2 linked regions of the Flavivirga eckloniae genome follow. The protein of the gene in region 2 interacts with the protein of the main gene of each other region in a pairwise test. Links are inferred from orthologs where the notes say so. Each region holds a gene or a part of one and is shown on either strand. Other genes may lie near its edges. The genes, in order: rpe and eno.

Region 1 (9,791 bases), 2.5 Mb from region 2 along the record:
ATAGAGAATTATTACATGAGTCTTTACGTACCGAGATTGAGCGTGCTTTAGAAACTTTAACGCCTAGAGAAGCTGATGTTATTCGCTTATACTTTGGTTTAGGTAACCAACACCCAATGACTTTAGAAGAAATTGGTGAAACATTTGATTTAACACGTGAACGTGTAAGACAAATTAAGGAAAAAGCGATTAGAAGACTTAAACATACTTCCAGAAGTAAAATATTAAAAACATATTTAGGATAGAGCTTCGGCTCATTTCAGCTACCATTATAGTAGTTTGAGACCTAACAGATGCTCACTGAACGTAATTGAAGTGACATTTTTAAAATATATATTTAGGTCAGTAAAGTTTTTACGACTAAATATTACCACAACAAACAGTTACACATAACTGTTCGTTTTTTGATTGATGAAAGAACCCCCGGCTGATTACCGGGGGTTCACTTTTTATACACCTATAGTAAAGAAAAGATTACGCAGATTAATAGAAATTAGTTCTACTATTAAGCTATTTCATATTTTTTTGTATTTTAGATTAAATCAACCACTCGATGTTAAAGACAATTTGCTATATCAGTGATTCATGTCAAGATGAATCACTAACCGCTCTCAAAGCTTTATATGCTCAAGCAAAAAAGAATAATTCAAAATATAATATAACAGGGGTCTTAATCTACTCTAACGAAAACTTCCTGCAAGTTCTCGAAGGTGATTCAGATAGTGTTGATGCTACTTTTAAAAGAATAAGTTTAGACAGAAGGCACAAAAATATTTTTAAAGTTATTAATATTGATATCCAGCAACGTATTTTCGAAGATTATAATTTTGGCTTCACAATTGTTAATGACAGCAAAGAACTTGACAAACTTTACGAATACCTAGAATGGTTAAGAAAGGCAGAGAATACACTGGCTAACAAAGTTGTTAACATGGTTGAAAATTTTATTGCTCAAAAACTACCCAAAGGTTGAGTAAAACAATTATTTTTGCCGAATAAACTAAAATTAAATGGGTTCTAAATTAATTGCACCGTCAATTCTGGCAGCAGACTTTGCAAATCTTCAACGCGATATAGAAATGGTTAACGTTAGTGATGCCGACTGGTTTCACATCGATATTATGGATGGTGTATTTGTGCCTAATATTTCTTTTGGGATGCCTGTTTTACAAGCCATAGCAAAGCATGCTAAAAAAACCATAGATGTGCATTTAATGATTGTTGACCCAGATAGGTACATTAAAACTTTTGCAGAATTAGGCAGCGATATACTTACCGTACATTACGAAGCTTGTACACATTTACACAGAACCTTGCAAGCCATAAAAGCCGAAGGCATGAAAGCTGGCGTAGCACTAAATCCGCATACCAATATAAACGTGTTGGAAGACACTATAAATGATATAGATTTGGTTTGCATAATGAGCGTAAACCCTGGTTTTGGTGGCCAAAGCTTTATAGAGAACACTTACAATAAAGTTTCTCAATTAAAAGAATTAATTACGCGTAAAGGAGCTTCAACAATCATTGAAATTGATGGAGGCGTTACAAACAAAAATGCAAAATCACTTGTTGATACTGGCGCAGATGTTCTGGTTGCCGGAAGCTATGTATTTAAAAGTAGCGATCAAGTTAAGACTATAAAAGACTTAAAAGCATTGGCTAATTCTTAAAACTGCTTTAGCAAATAGTTTATTAAATCTGTAGTCGTTACAATACCAACCAAGAGCGAGTCATCTACAACCGGTAATGCATGAAATTCATTTTTAGATAAAATTTCTGCCACTTCCTTTATTGTTGTATCACTTGAAACACTTATCAGGTTTTTAGTCATTACCTGCTCTAAGGAAAACATATTGTAAACTACTGTATCAACACCATATTCATCGTCTGTAGCATCGGCAAAACTAATTCTAAGTAAATCGGTATAACTTAACATACCTAGTATTGACTCATTGCTAACTACTGGAATATGTCTAATTTTATGCTTTTTGAAAAGTTTTTCAGCTCTTTCTAAAGTATCTGATCTCCTCAATGCAATAATATCCGTACTCATTATCTCTGAAACTGGAGTTCTTCTTTTCATCGTCCTAGATTTTAAATTCTACCTTAAAAATAAACAGGAATACGAAAATAAAGTATGATAAAAATCATACGTGTATTCAAAAAGCATATCGTGTTATTTGTTAAAATCACGCTAAAAACATACAGACTTGTCTGTTTTTGCTTTTTTTGACATAAATTTGCCCAATGAAAAAATTAGGAGTAAAAGAACGCATTATTGAAACCGCTTCAGATTTGTTTTACCATAATGGTTTTAACCAAACGGGTATTAATCAAATTATTGCAGAAGCAGGAGTGGCTAAAGCTAGCATGTATCAGCATTTTAAGTCTAAAGAAGACATTGCCGTAGCTTACTTGGTTAAAAGACATGCACTGTGGATGGAGCAATTATTAAATTTTCTTTCAACAAAAAATACACCTAAAGACAAGGTCATTGGCTTATTTGATTTTTTAACAGATTGGTTATGTGAAGTAGATTTTAGAGGCTGTGGTTGGCAAAATATTATTACAGATTTACCAAACGATCATGATAAAATCAGAAATCAAGCCATAAATCATAAAAATGAAGTAAGGAGCCATATTCACACCATCTTAAAAGACGAATATTCAGAAGAGCAGTCCAAAGAATTAGGAGATCAGATATTAGTGCTCATTGAAGGCGCCATTATTTTATCTCAAATACAAAAAAACAAATGGCCAGTCCTTACTGCTAAAAATGCAGCAATCTGTTTATTAAAATAAAAATGAAAACTAAACCATAACAATTTTATCAAAAAAGAACAGACTTGTCTGTTCAAAATAAAACTAAATTTGAAAAAGTTAATACCATGAAAAACACTAGTGATATTGCATTCACTCCAGCAGTGAAAGAGCTTCAAGAAAAATTTGGATCAAGAAAAACATATGAACACATGGAACTATCGGGAGGGTGGCAACACGAAATCAATTCAAACTTGTTCCACATACTAAAAAACATGGACTCCTTTTATTTCGGTACTTCAAATAGTAACAATCAACCTTATATACAACACAGAGGCGGCCCAAAAGGTTTTCTAAAAGTGCTTGATAATAAAAGATTAGCCTTTGCAGATTTCTCCGGAAACAAACAATACATTTCTATTGGAAACCTCAGCGAAAACAATAAAGCCTATATTTTCTTGATGGATTATGCCAACTTAACCAGAATTAAGATTTGGGGAACAGCAGAAATTGAGGAAGGCGATACAGAATTAATTAATTCTTTATTTGATGAAGGCTATAATGCTAAACCTGAAAGAGCCATCATTTTTACAGTTGAAGCTTGGGATGTCAATTGCAGACAACATATTCAACGTCGTTTTACACTAGAGCAGATTGAAGAAGTAACAAAGCCTTTATACGATACAATTAAAGCTTTAAAGAAAGAAATAAACAACTTAAAGATTAATTAGCTTTAATAGTAGTAGTAAAACTCTAATCTAGGATATAGACAATAAAATGTTAAATTTTTCAGCAAATGTTGCATATGCAACATTTGTTTTATATGTTTGCCGCATGAAATATGATTACGCACATTGTATAGGGAACAGACTAAGATGCTTATCTAGAACTGTAGATAGAGATTTTAGAGCAAGTTTGTAGGACTATGGTATAACCGAAAGCCAGTTAAGCATACTGTTCGCATTAAAAAAATTAGGAAAAGTTGAACAAGGCAAAATTGGGGAAACCTTAATTTTAGAAAGATCGACTGTGAGTAGAAACGTGAAATTGTTAGAAAAAATTGAGGTCATTACAAAAACATCTAACTATCGCCCAGAAATAGAGTTAACAAAAAAAGGACAAGGCTTAATAAATACCCTGACCCCTATTTGGGAAAAATTAATGGATAATTTTATAGAAAAGCTAGGAGAAAATGGCCTTGAAAGTATCAAGTATTTAGAAGAAAAGTTAAGGTAAAAAAATTTATCACAAATGTTGCATATACAACTTAAACATTAAACCATGAAACAACAAAACAAAGTAGCTAAATTTTTCAATTTCATAACATCTTATCATAAGATGATATTGACATTAAGTATCATAATAATGATAGGTATTGCTTCCTTTATTCCTAAAATGACAAAAGATACTAGTTACGATGCCTTCTTACCAAAAGATGACCCCATCTTGGTTTTTAGAAATCAAACTAAAGAAACTTTTGGATTAAAAGATCCCATGGTAATTGCCATAGTAAATGAACAGGGAGTCTTTAACAAAAAAACCTTAGAGTTAGTTCATGAATTGAGTGAACGTTTAAAAACTATTCCTGGCATAGATCCAGATGAAATTACAAGTTTATCGACAGAAAATAATATTGTTGGTACAGATGATGGTCTTGAGGTTGATACTTTTTTTGAAATTAGCGAATTAACCGAAAACAAAGCAATTGAAGTCGCTAAGGCTATAGATGATTTTGAATTATATCAAGGTAGTCTAGTTTCTAATGATCATACCACTACCCTAGTCGTAGCAGAAATGTTAGATAGCTATGACAAAAAACAACATGAAGTTTATAAAAGTTTAATAGCTCTGTTAGATGAATATAAAGCTCGCAATGAACAGTTTTATTTAGCAGGCGAAGGTGCTATTAGTGGTTATCTAATTAGATATATTGATGAAGATGCCATAAAAACGAACCCTTTTGCAGCACTTATCATTTCAATTATACTAATTTTTGCATATAGAAGGCTACGCGGTCTTATTTTACCAAACATCATGGTATTGGCCTCTGTAGGTATCGCACTTGGGGCCATGGCAGCTTTTGGTGTGGATTTCTTTGTTATCACCAATGGTCTGCCTGTGGTACTTATCTCGATAGCAGTTGCAGACGGCATTCATATACTTGGGGAATACTATGAAACAGCAGCAAAGCACCCTGAATATACCCAAAAGGAATTGGTTGTTTTAACCATGATTCATATGTGGCGCCCTATTACAATTACGTCCATTACTACCATAGCTGGTTTCTTAGCAATTGCAGCTTCGGCATATATGCCACCAATGACTTACTTTGGATTATTTGGGGCATTGGGTGTTTTCGCAGCACTTGTTTATGCCATTTTTATGATTCCATCTGCCATGATGTTTTTAAAACCTCAATTAAGTAGTGCTTATAAACCTAATCAAAAAATGGACGCTTTCGGTAAGATCATGGTACGTATAGGAGTACTCGTTTTAAACTATCCGAAAACAATAGTTACAATTGCTTTAATCATTATTGCTTTTGGTCTTAATGGCGCTTTTAAACTTGTTATCAATGAAGATCGTATTAAGAATTTCCAATCGGATGAACCTATTGTAAAATCGGATGCTTTAATAAACAATAAAACAGATGGTACCTCTTATTTAGATATCCTTATAGAAACACCAGAATCTGAAGATATTTTTGACCCAAAAAACCTTCTTAAAATGGAAGCTTTGCAAAATTACGTTGAAACCTTACCTCATGTTAAGGGAAGTATTTCAATTGTAGATTTCTTAAAAAAAATGAATCAATCATTAAATGAAAATAATCCTGATTTTTATACAATTCCAGATGATAAAGAATTAATAGCACAATATTTTCTCCTCTATTCAGCAAGTGGTGACCCAACAGATTTTGATAATTACGTAGACTACGATTACCGTTTGGCTAATATTAGATTAAGCATGGACACAGGAGAATATTTATTCGAAAAACCCGTAGTAGAACAAACCCAAGCATATATAACTGAACATTTTAATAATGGTGACATTAAAGCAACAACAACAGGAAAAGTAACAGTAGATAGTTATTGGATAAACCGATTAGGTTATAACCATTTTATAGGTGCTGGACTTGCTTTATTAGTTGTTTTAATTTTTTCAGCTTTAAGCTTCAAGTCATTTTGGGCCGGCGTATTAACCATCATTCCTGTATCGATATCTGTATTATTTATATATACTGTTATGGGCTTACTAAATATTTGGTTAGCCGTAGGAACTTCTATGTTTGCTGCAATTGCTATTGGTATTGGAGTAGACTTTGCAGTGCATACTGTTGATAAACTAAAATTTCTCTTAAACGAAAAAAGGTTATCTACTAAAGAGGCTTATAGCGAATTCTACAAATCTGCAGGACGTGCATTACTATTTAATTTTTTAGCTCTAGCCTTAGGCTTTAGTGTTTTAATGACAAGCTCTGTTCCTCCTTTAAGTCAATTTGGCTTTTTAGTAGCTGTAGCTGTAACTGTTAGCTTTATTGGTAGTTTAACATTGCTTCCAGCTATCATCCTTCTATTAAAACCAAAATTTTTAAACATAGCAAAATAAAAATAGTACTTAATAACATTCACAACTTAAAAAAGTAAAAATGAAAACAATATTAGTTTTAGGGCTTTTAACAATAGGATTGTTATTCCCAGCAAACAGCATCGCACAATCTTTACCTTCTGGTAAAAATATAGCCGATAACACTTACGCTAGAAATGAAGGTATTTCCCTTAATCGAACATTAACTATGGAACTTAAAGATAAAAGAGGTAAAACTCGAATACGTAAAACAACCTCACTTCGTAAATATTTTGGAGACGAAAAGCGTTTAGCCATTTTTTACCTAACACCTAAGAGTGTGATGGGAACTGCATTTTTAACATACGATTATCCTGATGCTTCTGTTGACGACGATCAATGGTTATACATGCCTGCTTTAAGAAAAACAAGACGTATCTCTGCTTCCAATAGGGGTGATTATTTTCTAGGAACCGACTTAACCTATGAGGATATTAAACTAGAAACTAGAATTAGTAAAGATGATTACAACTATAAAACGATAGGTTTAGAAACGGTTGATGGAAAAACTTGTTATGTTTTAGATGGTACTCCAAAAAATAATACCATAGCAAAAGAATTGGGATATAGTAAAGTTAAACTTTGGGTAGATACTAACATTTGGATGCTTCGAAAAGCAGAAAGCTGGGATGTTGCAGGAAATCATTTAAAAACAACCTTGATAAGTGACATTAAAAAGGTTCAGGGTATCTGGACGTATCATAAAATAGAAGTGAAAAACCATAAAACCAATCACGAAACCATTTTTAGAATTAGTGATGTAGATTATAAAACAGAACTCAACGATGATGTTTTCACAAAAGAGACATTGGTTAACGGCTTATAGATTCAATTATCAACTTATAAACCTAAAACTATGTCATTAAGATATTCTGTATTCATGATCTTACTCTGCTTTTTTTTAGGAGTACATGGGCAAGAAAAACAAAACAAATTTAAAAAATCCTTTAAGGCAAGTCTAGTTATCGACTCCGATTTCTCATATGAGTTTAAGTCAGAAAAAAGTCAAAAATCCGAAGTCATTTTAAAACCGGAATTCTCATACAAACTTAATAGAAACTCAAAATTTATATTAAAAGGACAACTTTATACAGATTTTAGTGACAACCTTGAAGTTGGAGTACCAAAAGAAGAGACTGTTTCTAATTTTAGTAAACGTCTCTTCATTGGAGATAGAACAAGTTTAGAATTAAGAGAATTTTATTTTCACACTAAGATTCAAAAAAAACTAGATTTAACTATTGGTAAACAGCAAATTGTTTGGGGAGAAACGGATGGTTTGAAATTATTAGATGTTGTAAATCCTCAAAATTTCCGTGAGTTTATTTTAGATGACTTTGAAGATAGTCGAATTCCACTTTGGTCATTAAAAGCAGAGTTCGATATTAAAAGCATTGATATACAAATAGTTTGGATTCCAGATAACACATATCACATAACACAAGGCTTTGACGCTCCTTTTTTCACTAAAAGTCTATTTAAGAGTCCACCAGAAGGAGTTCAATCAACTTTAAATGAGGTTAAAAGACCAAAACGTTTTTTTGCAGATTCAGATGTTGGCTTTAAATTAAACACTTTCAATAAGGGATGGGATGTATCGTTAAACTATTTCTATTACTTTGATGACTTACCGGTTTTTTACAATAAACTTCAGTTCAATGAAAACAATGATCCATTAATTGTAATCAACCCGAAATTTGAACGGCAACATCTGCTTGGTGGTACTTTCAATAAAGTCTTTGGATCATCAACATTTAGAGGAGAAATAGCTTATATCTTTAATCAAAATTTCGCTTCCAATAAACCAGAAGCCAATTTAGGAATTGAAACAAGTGATCAATTTAAGTCTGCCATTGGAATCGATTATATAAAGGGAGAACATATTATTAGCGCACAATTATTTAGCGATATAATAACTCATGATATTTCACCATATAATCGTGATATATTTGAAACCAATATATCCTTAAAAGTGTCTCAAGAAATGATGAATGATAACCTTAATTCGGAAGTTATTTGGGTTCATAATGCAAATCATGGGGATGGGTATATTAAACCACAAATAAGCTATTGGTTAAACACAAATACGCAGTTATTTTTAGGAAGTAGTATTTTTTATGGTAATGAAACTAATCTTTTCGGCCAATTTAAAGATAGAAGTAGAACCTCTTTAGGAATGCGTTGGGGTATTTAAAAACAAGAATTAATACCCCTTTACGTTAAAATTAAGCATTTGCCTTATTTTATTGTAAATCTCGGGAAATTGGGTTCTGAACTCTTGTGGGGTTTCTATAAAGTTTTCGATAGCTACCGCTAAAAACTCAAACTGGTTTGTAAAGGCATATCTTCTAAAGTAATCAGACGCTTTTAATTCATCACGTAATGATTCATTTTTAGCAAACAACGCCGATAACTCTTTAAATGTATCGCTAAAAATAATAGAGCTTACATCGCGTTCCTTCATACTATTAATATGAATAGCGTGGGTGATCTCATGTATTCCCAAGTTCAAATTATCATTCTCATCACTAAACCCCTGTACAAAATCTTCCCATGATAATACCAGAGCCTTTAATCTAGGATTAAATTCACCTTTATGATTTGCTTTATTTATATTAGAATAAAAAGCTTTCGGATATATTACAATTTTCGAAATAATACCAATATAAAAATCGCGAAAACCAAAGGTTAACATAATAGCGGTAGCAGCTATTAAAACCTTCATCTCGTCTGTAACCGTAAGGCCATCCCTACCTATAAAATCTTTATCTATTATAAAAGAGGCTACACGATGTTCAAAATACTGTTTCTCTTTGTCGGTAAGTTTGTTATAAAAAGAAACCTGTTTCGTTAAAATATATTTTTGATTCTTATTTAAACGTCTTAAACGAAAATAAAAATGATTGTATAATGGACGCTTGTATTTAAGTACAAAACCCATCTCTATCATTTTCATGCCATAGTTTATAAATATATACCCCATGGCGACAAAAAAAATGCCTAGAATGATTTTACTTCCTAAAGTATATTGTTCTATTAGTAGAATTTGGAACATATGATGCTTAACGCTCTTAATTAAAATATAATATATACTAAATGTTAATTATTCGCGTAAAATAACTAATTAAAAAGCAGAGTTAAGCAACAATATTAGATTTTATTATGGTTTAAACTTTATTTTATATCAACCGATAAAACAAAATTATGTGCCGTCATAAATAGTTTCTTTTCATCTTTACCTAAAGCACAATTGGCTGTTAATTGCCCTGTATAAATTCTAGCCAATAGCTTGCCACTTAAATTAAAGATTAAAACACCTTTGGGTCCTGTGGCAAACATGTAGTTGTTTTTTGAGATTTTGAGTCCGTCTGGAAGTCCTTGATAGCCTTCTTTTTCTAAAA
Region 2 (9,776 bases):
TCTTTTTTATCGTCAATACTACTTAAACAAATAACCGCAAAGGTTTCTCCCAAACACATCATAACATTGGTATGATATATCGCTTTGCGTTCACCGTTAACTGTTTGGTTAGAAGTGAATACAACCGGGGTATATTCAAAATCTTCACAAAATTCTATAAACAAATCTTCATCTGCCCTTGGCGACAATGCGCAATACGCTTTTCTGTTTACACGATCCAGTATCACACTTCCCGTTCCTTCAAGAAATACCTTTTCTTCCTCAGCACTGGTATAATCTACAATATCATTTATTAGAAACCCTTTTTCTTCTAAATTATCTAAAATATCTTCTCGCCGCTCCAACCGTCTGTTTTCTGCAAACATCGGGTATATACCAACATTACCATTTTCGTGAAACGATATCCAATTATTTGGAAAAATAGAATCTGGAGTATCTGTATCGTCGGTATCATTTACAACTACAACATTAACACCTATCGCTCTTAGTTTTTCAACATATGCATCAAATTCTTGCTGTGCTTTGACGTTAACCGTTTCAGGCAATAGATTATCTATTACTTTTTGATAATAATTATTTACAGCTGTTTGCTCATTCATCCTAAAGTTTATAGGACGAACCATCAATATGGTATTGGTTGTTTGTTGCATCTTGTCTTAAATAAAATGCAAAATTATACTATTAAACTGTAATTATATTATGTTTTCTTCAAAAAAAAGGTTAAAAGTTGCTTATTCTAAGAAACTCCAAAATGCTACTATAATTAAGCCACGGATTTCACAAATTTACACAGATAGATTCATCGGTATGATAAAGATCTCTTGTGGCTAATCATTGCAACGAATCAGACTTTCAGTCTGTCTTATATCCAGACAGATTTGAAGTCTATTATATTTTATAAGTCTTATTTACAAATTAATAAACACTATTTACTTAATAATAAACAAACTAATAAAGAAGATAATTCATTTGAATTTGTGAAATTAGCACCTCCGCTTATAGTGTTATTATTTAAAATTAACCGCTTTCAGTCGATCCTTAACAACATCTTTTATTTTGGGAAGCACCTTTTTCATAATAAATGGTGGATAAGCGTCGTTTCCTGCTTTCTTAATTTCTTCGAAAGCATGTTTCATATAGGTAGTATGCACTATAGTACCTATGTTAATTTTGCTCATCCCCATATTTATTGATTTTTGAATATCTACATCAGGAATTCCTGTTCCCCCATGTAAAACCAAAGGTGCTGGAATTGCCTCTGCTATTTCCTGTAATCTATCGAAATGTATTTTAGGTTCGGTTGGCGTAAATCCGTGTGCAGTACCAATACCTACAGCAACTATATCTACACCAGTTGTCTCAAATAATTGCTTAACTTCATCTACATCTGCCAAAAAATCATTATCGGATTTCACAACCACATCACGTCCCATTATCTTTCCTATTTCGGCTTCTACAACAACACCAGCAGAAGCCGCATAATCAACTACCTGTTTTGTCATTTTTATATTCTCTTTTAAGGATACTTGAGACCCGTCAATCATAACAGAATCGTAACCTGAATCTATCGCTCTTTTACACAAATCTACAGATGTACTATGATCTAGGTGAAGATAAATATCGTTCTTGAATCCTTTTTTAAAGCCATCTACCAGAGAACGAAAAACCTCTGTAGTGTTAAGCTCTGCTACTGGCGGATAGGTCATAACCATAACATGGGTATCCATCTCATCTGAAGCTTCCACCACTGCCCTTAAATCGTAATTATCATTAACATTAAAAGATGGCAAGCAGCGTTGGGTAGCTCTATAATCAATGAATAATTCTTTAAGACTTTTATAGTCTTCATTGTAAATCGTCTTTACGTTATTTTTAATTGCTGTGTCCATACAAATGATCTTTACTTATTTCTATTTCAATATTGTCTATTCCTAACCAATGATTTAATTCATTTAAATCTTTTTGTAAATATCCGCGACCAATAATCCAATGGTGATCTAAACCATTATTTAACACGGTACTTAAAATATCTCCTGCTGAATTTTTCCTCGGCTCTACTTCGGCATAGCTTCCTCTAAATGCCATTTCTGAAGGTAAAATATCACCTTCCCATGCCATAACTCGTGATGCATCTGGATACTGATACTTTGCAATTGTTACAGAACCTTGCTTGTGTAAAAACTCTAACAACATCCCCATACTACTATCTACATCAAAATTTTCTAAGATACTGTGGTTTCTTACTTCGTACCCTGTAGCACTATTAATAAGCTTTGTAGGTGCACCTCCACAATGCCAGAAGCCTATTCGGTTATTGCTTTTATTGATTAATGACAAATCCACCAATGTAGGGATGGCTTCTTCAAAGCTTATTTGATTCATTAAAATCATGGTTAGTAAAGCTCCCATATCAGACTCATCGGCCACAGGTATTCCTAAGTCCTGCACTAAAGCCCCTGCTCCATCACCTGCTATTCCATAATGATCGAAAAGCTCGGGCCAGTTTTTAAGCCCTATTCCCAAATAGTCATTTAAACGTGCGTAGTCTGCCATAGCTAGAGACAATCGGATGGATTTATCTATTTGCTGATCGGTTACATTATTAAATTTACACAACGGATGATTAAGCAGCTCTTTCCTTATCTCTTGAATTGTTGAGTCCTTAAACTTCTTTCCATGTTGCCAAATAGTATCAAAATCAATTCGGTCTATTTTTATTCCAAACCTATTTAATAGTGAAAGTTCGTTTAACTCACAGTCATAAAAACCCGGAACTCTAAATCCGCCAACCATGCCTACCGATTTTTGATTGATCGAGGCTTTTACGTAAACCGATTTAGCGAACTTTAAAATGTTACTGCTAAACTCGTTATCTTCGGGCGATTCAAAAAGCCACGAATATTTTACACCGCATGAGTTTAAAATATTCAATAGAAAGTTTTGTCCACACAATCTATTATTAGACAATCTTCCTCCTGTTTCTTCATCGTGAGACCAGCTTAATATTGGAATTTTGTTTTGATTTAACCAGCGTGCCAATGTGGCCGCCAGGTCTCCGGCTATAAATGAGGCTTGGTATATAATAATACCATCAATACCCTGTGCTTGCATGTCTTTAAGCCATGTAAAAATAGCCTCTTTGGTTTGAATAGGTTCTTCTGAGGCTATTAATTGAAAACGCTCTTTGGGAAGCACCTTAGCTAAACCTGATTTGGCTCTACTATAATTTTTTAAAATTGATTGCCAATCGAAATGTTCTTCAAGACCTATACCTACCAATGCCATTTTAGCTATATAATTAGGTTTTTTAGGCGTAATAACTTTTTCGAACAAGTGGCTTACAATACCTTCTTTAATGGATAATTCTTTTAGCAACTCCATAATATTTTCTATTTATCTTTTATAAACAATGGACAGTTTTCTTCCATAAAACTTTTATTAGGCAGATAGGTTCTGCCTCCATAATGCTGTGCTACCTGTGAAGCGTAATAACTTGCATAGAGCATCCTGTCTGTTAAACTAAACTCTTGTAGTAAAGCAGATGCGTATGCCGCATGAAACGAATCGCCGCAGCCTGTAGTATCAACAACTTTTACTTTAAATGCTGGTTGGTGAACCAACTCACCATTTTGTAAGGCATAAGCACCATTAGCACCATCTGTAATAACAACCTGCGCTTTTGTTATTTCTGAAACATCTTTTAGCGCTTCGATTGTATTTTCTTTTCCCGATATACTTTTTGCTGCCTCAAGAGGAAGAATAGCATCTGTACATAATGCTAACATTTCTTTCATGATATGCTTTTCTGCTACTTCCATATCCAACACACTTTTTATTCCAAATCTGTGTGCCAATCTTAATAGGTGCAAGTTTATCTCGGTGTCATAACCGTCTACCAGGATTAAATCGAAATCCTTCACGATGTTTTCATCAATATCTTCTGGAGAAAATGGAATATATGATTCTGTTGAATACAGAACGGTACGTTCTCCAGCGTCATCAATTTGAACAACGGCAATCGCTGGAGATGCTTGTTCTTTGAATACAAAAAGATCGTCTTTAACACCATGTTTGGTAAGCTCTTCTTTAGCAACCATACTTAAGGGGTTATTACCGAAATACCCCAAAAACGATACATCATGCCCCAATCTTGCTATGGCACAAGCAGCATTGCCAGCCGGGGCACCTCCCTGTAATAAAATCTTTTCGCAAGGGTTTTTCCCGCCTTGGTTTATATTAAGTGGCGTAGATACTAATACATCTACCACATTCAATCCACTACACAAAACTCTCATAACTTAACTATTTAAGTCAAATTTATAGCAAAAAAATTCCCATTTTAAGTCCTAATTATGACAAAATATGTACTATATTGTCCAATAAATATTTATATCGTATGAAACCTCAATTAGAACTAATTCCACACGAAATTGATGGTTCCATTCATGCTTTTATTTATGAGAATGATCGTTTTGATGCGCCTTGGCACTATCACAAAGACTATGAACTTACTTATATTATAAAAAGTAGCGGTATTAGATATGCAGGAAACAGTATAGACCATTTTGTTCCTGGAGATTTAGTATTTATTGGAGAAAATGTACCGCATTGCTGGAAAAACGAAAAAGGATATTCTAACGGCGTAAAATCTGCTTGTGTACAATGGGATAGTAGCGTATTAGATAAGTTTATAAGTTCTAATATTGAGTTAAAATCTATTTACAATTTATTGGAAGCTTCAAAGTTTGGTGTTAAGTATACCAACATGGTATTTAATGAAGCTATTTGTAAAAAGCTTGAAAGGTTATGTGGTTCGAAACCCGCAAAGAAGATTATTGATTTATTAGATATTTTACTGGAACTAGCCAATTGTAATGATAAAGAACTTTTATCGTTAGTGGGGACTCGTTATAAATTCTCAGAAAAATCAGATTCGAGAACTATGTCTATTTTGAATTATATTGATGAAAAGTATCAGGAAAGAATCACTATTCAAGATATGGCAGATCTTACTTTTATGACCCGAAGTGCTTTTTGTAAATACTTTAAGAAACAATTTAGCAGGTCTTTTACCAATTATCTTAATGAATTTAGAATACGTAAAGTCTGCTTGTTATTACAAGACACCGATAGTAAACTACTTGATTTAGCTTATAGCTGTGGTTATGAGAATATGTCCTTCTTTCACAGACAATTCAAGAAATACCTGGCAATGACTCCAACTGAATACAGAAAAAAACTTTAAAATATTTTTTTTATGGGGTTTCTAGCACTTAACTATTAATCGCGAATTAAAGGCATGGTTGAACAACGCAATAAACCTTCTTGCTTAGCAATTTCAGCATAAGGTACTTCTTCAACTGTAAAGCCTTTTTCCCGTAACCATTTGTTTAATCGTGTAAAGTTCTTTTCTGAAATTATTACATCTTCAGATATTGAAAAGACATTACTATACATTTGGTACATTTCATCTTTAGTAATTTCAAAAATGTTTTCTTCCCCAAAATAATCGACTAACCATTCGTACTCGCGTTCTATTAAAAATCCATTCTTATGGAGTATGGCTTTATCTTTTCCAATAGGCTGGAAACAACAGTCTAAGTGCAACGCATTCTCTTTTGCGTTTGTGTTGGATTTCCTAAGTTCAAAGGATTTTACAATCTTATTAGGAAATAGTTCTTGAATGGCTATAACGGCATCCATATTTGTGCGTGCGGTAATGATATCTGGGTAATCCTCGCCAGAATAAGTTCCAATAAAAATATAGTCATTCCATGGCATTACATCGCCTCCTTCTACATGACACTCTTCTGGCAATATAATTCTCTTTTCTTTTTCTACCTGATCCCAAACATGTTTTATAGCCATGACCTCCGCTTCTCTATTGGGTAAAATATTGGCTCTAATTATCTTGTCTTCGATTACAAAAGCTATGTCTCTGGAAAATATCTGATTACAATCTTTAATAACCTCTGGCCTATAAACGGTAACGTTATATTTTTCAAAAATCTTAGCAACAGCTTCCATTTCAAGAATCATATCGGCTTCTTTTGGGTAAGTACCTGCCAATACATGCTCTATACTTTTTGGATCGTAACACTCTTCTACTTTTGGTGTTGGACCATTACTTTGAGCTGTACCCAATACAACTGCTCTTAATCTTGATGTTTCGTTTTTAACGCTTAATTCTAACATAGGATACCTTTAAAAGATATTTCATTATTTGAGGACGCAAAACTAGTAATAATTAAAGACTTTTTGAATTATTCTAAAAAATATTACTCTTAAAAAAGAAAAGCTTCATAAAAGTATTATGAAGCTTAACAATATTACAAAAAGTAATAAATTTATCTTTCCTCAACTGGTATAAACTTTCTTTCAGTTTCACCAATATAAACTTGTCGCGGTCTTCCAATTGGCTCTTTACGTAAACGCATTTCTCTCCATTGTGCTATCCAGCCTGGTAAACGTCCTAAAGCAAACATTACTGTAAACATATCTGTTGGTATTCCCATAGCTCTGTAAATAATACCTGAGTAAAAATCTACGTTCGGGTAAAGTCTTCTGTCTACAAAGTATTGATCTTCTAGAGCTTCTTTTTCAAGTCCTTTTGCTATATCTAAAATAGGGTCTTCTACTCCTAAATCAGCTAAAACTTCATCCGCTGCCTTTTTAATGATTTTGGCACGAGGATCGAAATTTTTATATACTCGGTGTCCAAAGCCCATTAAACGGAATGGGTCGCTTTTATCTTTCGCTTTGGCCATATATTTTTTAGTATCGCCATCATCTGCTTTTATAGCTTCTAACATCTCTAAAACAGCTTGGTTAGCACCACCATGTAATGGCCCCCACAATGCTGAAATACCAGCAGAAAGCGATGCAAATAATCCTGCATGCGACGAACCAACAATTCTTACTGTTGATGTTGAACAATTTTGCTCATGATCTGCATGTAGTATTAAAAGTTTATCTAAGGCATCAACCAGAATTTTGTTTTGCTTATATTCACCATTAGGCTTTCTGAACATCATTTTTAAAATGTTCTCTACATACCCTATCTCATTATCGCCATAATCAAGAGGTAAACCTTCTTTCTTACGGAAAGTCCATGCTACTAGTACCGGGAATTTACCCAAAATTCGTACTACAGACTTATACATAGCTTCTTCAGAATTTACATTAACCGAAGAAGGGTTAAACGATGTTAAAGCACTTGTTAAAGAAGCTATAACCCCCATAGGGTGGGCTGCTTTAGGAAAAGCATCAACAATCTTTTTTATATCCTCATCAACTATCGATTCTGCTCTAATATCGTCATGAAATTTATCGTTTTGCTCTTTAGTAGGTAACTCTCCAAAAATTAAAAGGTAAGCTACTTCTAAAAAATCGGCTTTTTCGGCTAGTTCCTCAATAGAATAACCTCTATATCTTAAAATACCTTTTTCTCCATCTAAAAATGTAATAGCACTTTCGCAAGAACCAGTATTTTTATATCCTGGGTCTAAAGTTATTACACCTCTCGTAGCACTTCTAAGTTTTGAAACATCAATTGCGGATTCATTTTCCGTTCCTTTGATTACTGGCAATTCGGTCTTCTGACCATCTATTTCTATCGTAGCAGTTTTAACCATGTATTTGAATAATTTTTATTTATGAAGTCAGTTGCTAATTTACGAAATATCCCCCTATTTAAGAAGGAAGTACCCAAAGGTTTTTATAATTGCTATATTGCTAAAATTGATACCAAAAAAAAAGCGATTATTAAAAAATAATAATCGCTTTTTTTATAAATTCTAATGGTACTATTTTACCTTGAATGCTTTTTCTTGAGGGAAATAAGCAACGGCTCCTAACTCTTCTTCTATACGAAGTAATTGATTGTATTTAGCCATACGATCACTACGAGATGCTGAACCTGTTTTTATTTGACCACAGTTTAACGCTACAGCTAAATCTGCTATGGTATTATCTTCTGTTTCTCCAGAACGGTGAGACATTACAGAGGTATATCCTGCATTATGCGCCATATTTACGGCTGCAATAGTTTCTGTTAATGTTCCAATCTGATTTACTTTTATAAGTATTGAATTTGCAATACCATTCTCAATACCACGAGATAAACGCTCTACATTGGTTACATATAAATCGTCACCTACCAACTGTACTTTATCTCCAACTTTTTCGGTTAAGGTTTTCCATCCGTCCCAGTCGTTTTCATCCATTCCATCTTCAATAGAAATAATTGGGTACTTAGCACATAATTCTTCTAAGTACTCTGCTTGCTCTTGAGATGTTCTCACCACACCTTTATCTCCTTCAAAAATAGTGTAATCGTACTTACCATCTTTATAAAACTCTGCTGAAGCACAATCTAAAGCTATCTTCACTTCATCACCAAACTTATAACCTGCATTTTCTACCGCTTTACCAATAGTTTCAATAGCATCTTCTGTTCCATCTAAAGTAGGAGCAAATCCACCTTCATCACCAACTGCTGTACTTAAATTTCTATCGTGTAATACTTTTTTAAGATTATGGAAAATTTCTGTACCCATTTGCATAGCATGTGTAAAGCTTTTAGCTTTTACCGGCATAACCATAAACTCTTGAAATGCGATAGGTGCATCACTATGAGATCCTCCATTAATAATATTCATCATTGGTAATGGTAATGTATTACCAGAAACTCCTCCAACATAACGATATAATGGTAATCCTAATTCTCCAGCAGCTGCTTTTGCTACGGCAAGAGAAACTCCCAAAATAGCATTAGCTCCTAATTTTGATTTATTTGGAGTCCCATCTAAATCAATCATCATCTTATCGATTAGGTTTTGTTCGAATACAGATACTCCTAATAATTCTTTAGAGATAATAGAGTTTACATTATCTACAGCTTTAGAAACACCTTTCCCCATATAGGCACTGCCTCCATCACGTAATTCAACAGCTTCATGCTCTCCAGTTGATGCACCAGACGGTACAGCAGCTCTTCCTAATACATCATTTTCTGTTACTACATCTACTTCAACTGTAGGGTTCCCTCTTGAATCAAGAATTTGTCTTGCGTGGATATTAATTATAATACTCATAATTAGTTATTTTTAAACTTTTATTGCTTCAAATTTACGGCTAAATCTTCTTTATTTTAAGATGTTTTTGAAGAAATACTCAAAACTACATCTACAACGTTTTAGTAAAATAAAGGAACTTTTCGGCATCTTGTTTTCATCAACCTAAAGTTCTCAATATGAACTAAAATCATCAAACTATTGCGTTATAAATAAGCCTCAAAAAAAATGTGCTTTTTTGAGGCTTATTTCGTTATTTTATTTTTTGATATTCTCAATGAATTGATCGAAAAGGTATTCTGAATCGTGCGGTCCAGGACTTGCTTCGGGATGATATTGCACTGAAAAACAATTTTTGTTTTTCATGGCTAAACCAGCAACGGTGTCATCGTTTAGATGCAAGTGTGTTACTTGTAAATCCGGATTCGCTTCTGCTTCTTCTCTATTTACTGCAAACCCATGGTTTTGAGATGTAATTTCACCTTTTCCTGTTATCAGGTTTTTCACAGGGTGATTAATACCTCTATGTCCATTATGCATCTTATAGGTGGAAATTCCATTCGCTCTGGCAATAACCTGATGTCCTAAACAAATACCAAATAAAGGTAAATCTCTTTTTATAATTTCCTTTGCTAAAGCTTGTGCTTCTACCAATGGTTCCGGATCTCCAGGGCCATTAGACAAAAAGTATCCATCTGGTTT

Evidence for each region.
Region 1: the proteins of eno (region 2) and rpe interact in binary tests that used the Escherichia coli proteins (3 or more experiments, as listed by UniProt). The link is inferred for Flavivirga eckloniae from one-to-one orthologs.

The regions. Positions count from the first base shown.
Region 1 is NZ_CP025791.1:1,653,412-1,663,202, forward strand. The notes cover bases 1-2,841. They hold rpe (ribulose-phosphate 3-epimerase), read left to right. Parts: upstream 1-1,010; coding sequence 1,011-1,673; downstream 1,674-2,841. Other genes in these bases: C1H87_RS06960 (sigma-70 family RNA polymerase sigma factor), read left to right, coding at 1-245; C1H87_RS06965 (BLUF domain-containing protein), read left to right, coding at 554-973; C1H87_RS06975 (CBS domain-containing protein), read right to left, coding at 1,670-2,086; C1H87_RS06980 (TetR/AcrR family transcriptional regulator), read left to right, coding at 2,251-2,805. In the rest of the region: C1H87_RS06985 (pyridoxamine 5'-phosphate oxidase family protein), read left to right, coding at 2,892-3,494; C1H87_RS06990 (MarR family winged helix-turn-helix transcriptional regulator), read left to right, coding at 3,694-3,999; C1H87_RS06995 (efflux RND transporter permease subunit), read left to right, coding at 4,045-6,372; C1H87_RS07000 (outer membrane lipoprotein-sorting protein), read left to right, coding at 6,413-7,216; C1H87_RS07005 (DUF1302 family protein), read left to right, coding at 7,247-8,584; C1H87_RS07010 (zinc-dependent peptidase), read right to left, coding at 8,594-9,445; C1H87_RS07015 (SMP-30/gluconolactonase/LRE family protein), read right to left, coding at 9,565-9,791. UniProt on the Escherichia coli protein: Catalyzes the reversible epimerization of D-ribulose 5-phosphate to D-xylulose 5-phosphate.
Region 2 is NZ_CP025791.1:4,171,030-4,180,805, reverse strand. The notes cover bases 6,951-9,776. They hold eno (phosphopyruvate hydratase), read right to left. Parts: upstream 9,096-9,776; coding sequence 7,806-9,095; downstream 6,951-7,805. Other genes in these bases: carA (glutamine-hydrolyzing carbamoyl-phosphate synthase small subunit), read right to left, coding at 9,333-9,776; C1H87_RS17330 (citrate synthase), read right to left, coding at 6,951-7,634. Also shown: citrulline utilization hydrolase CtlX, read right to left, coding at 1-650; C1H87_RS17355 (class II fructose-bisphosphate aldolase), read right to left, coding at 1,008-1,889; C1H87_RS17350 (L-fucose/L-arabinose isomerase family protein), read right to left, coding at 1,873-3,381; C1H87_RS17345 (carbohydrate kinase family protein), read right to left, coding at 3,390-4,295; C1H87_RS17340 (AraC family transcriptional regulator), read left to right, coding at 4,397-5,245; C1H87_RS17335 (dimethylarginine dimethylaminohydrolase family protein), read right to left, coding at 5,281-6,195; more of C1H87_RS17330, read right to left, coding at 6,348-6,950. UniProt on the Escherichia coli protein: Catalyzes the reversible conversion of 2-phosphoglycerate (2-PG) into phosphoenolpyruvate (PEP). It is essential for the degradation of carbohydrates via glycolysis.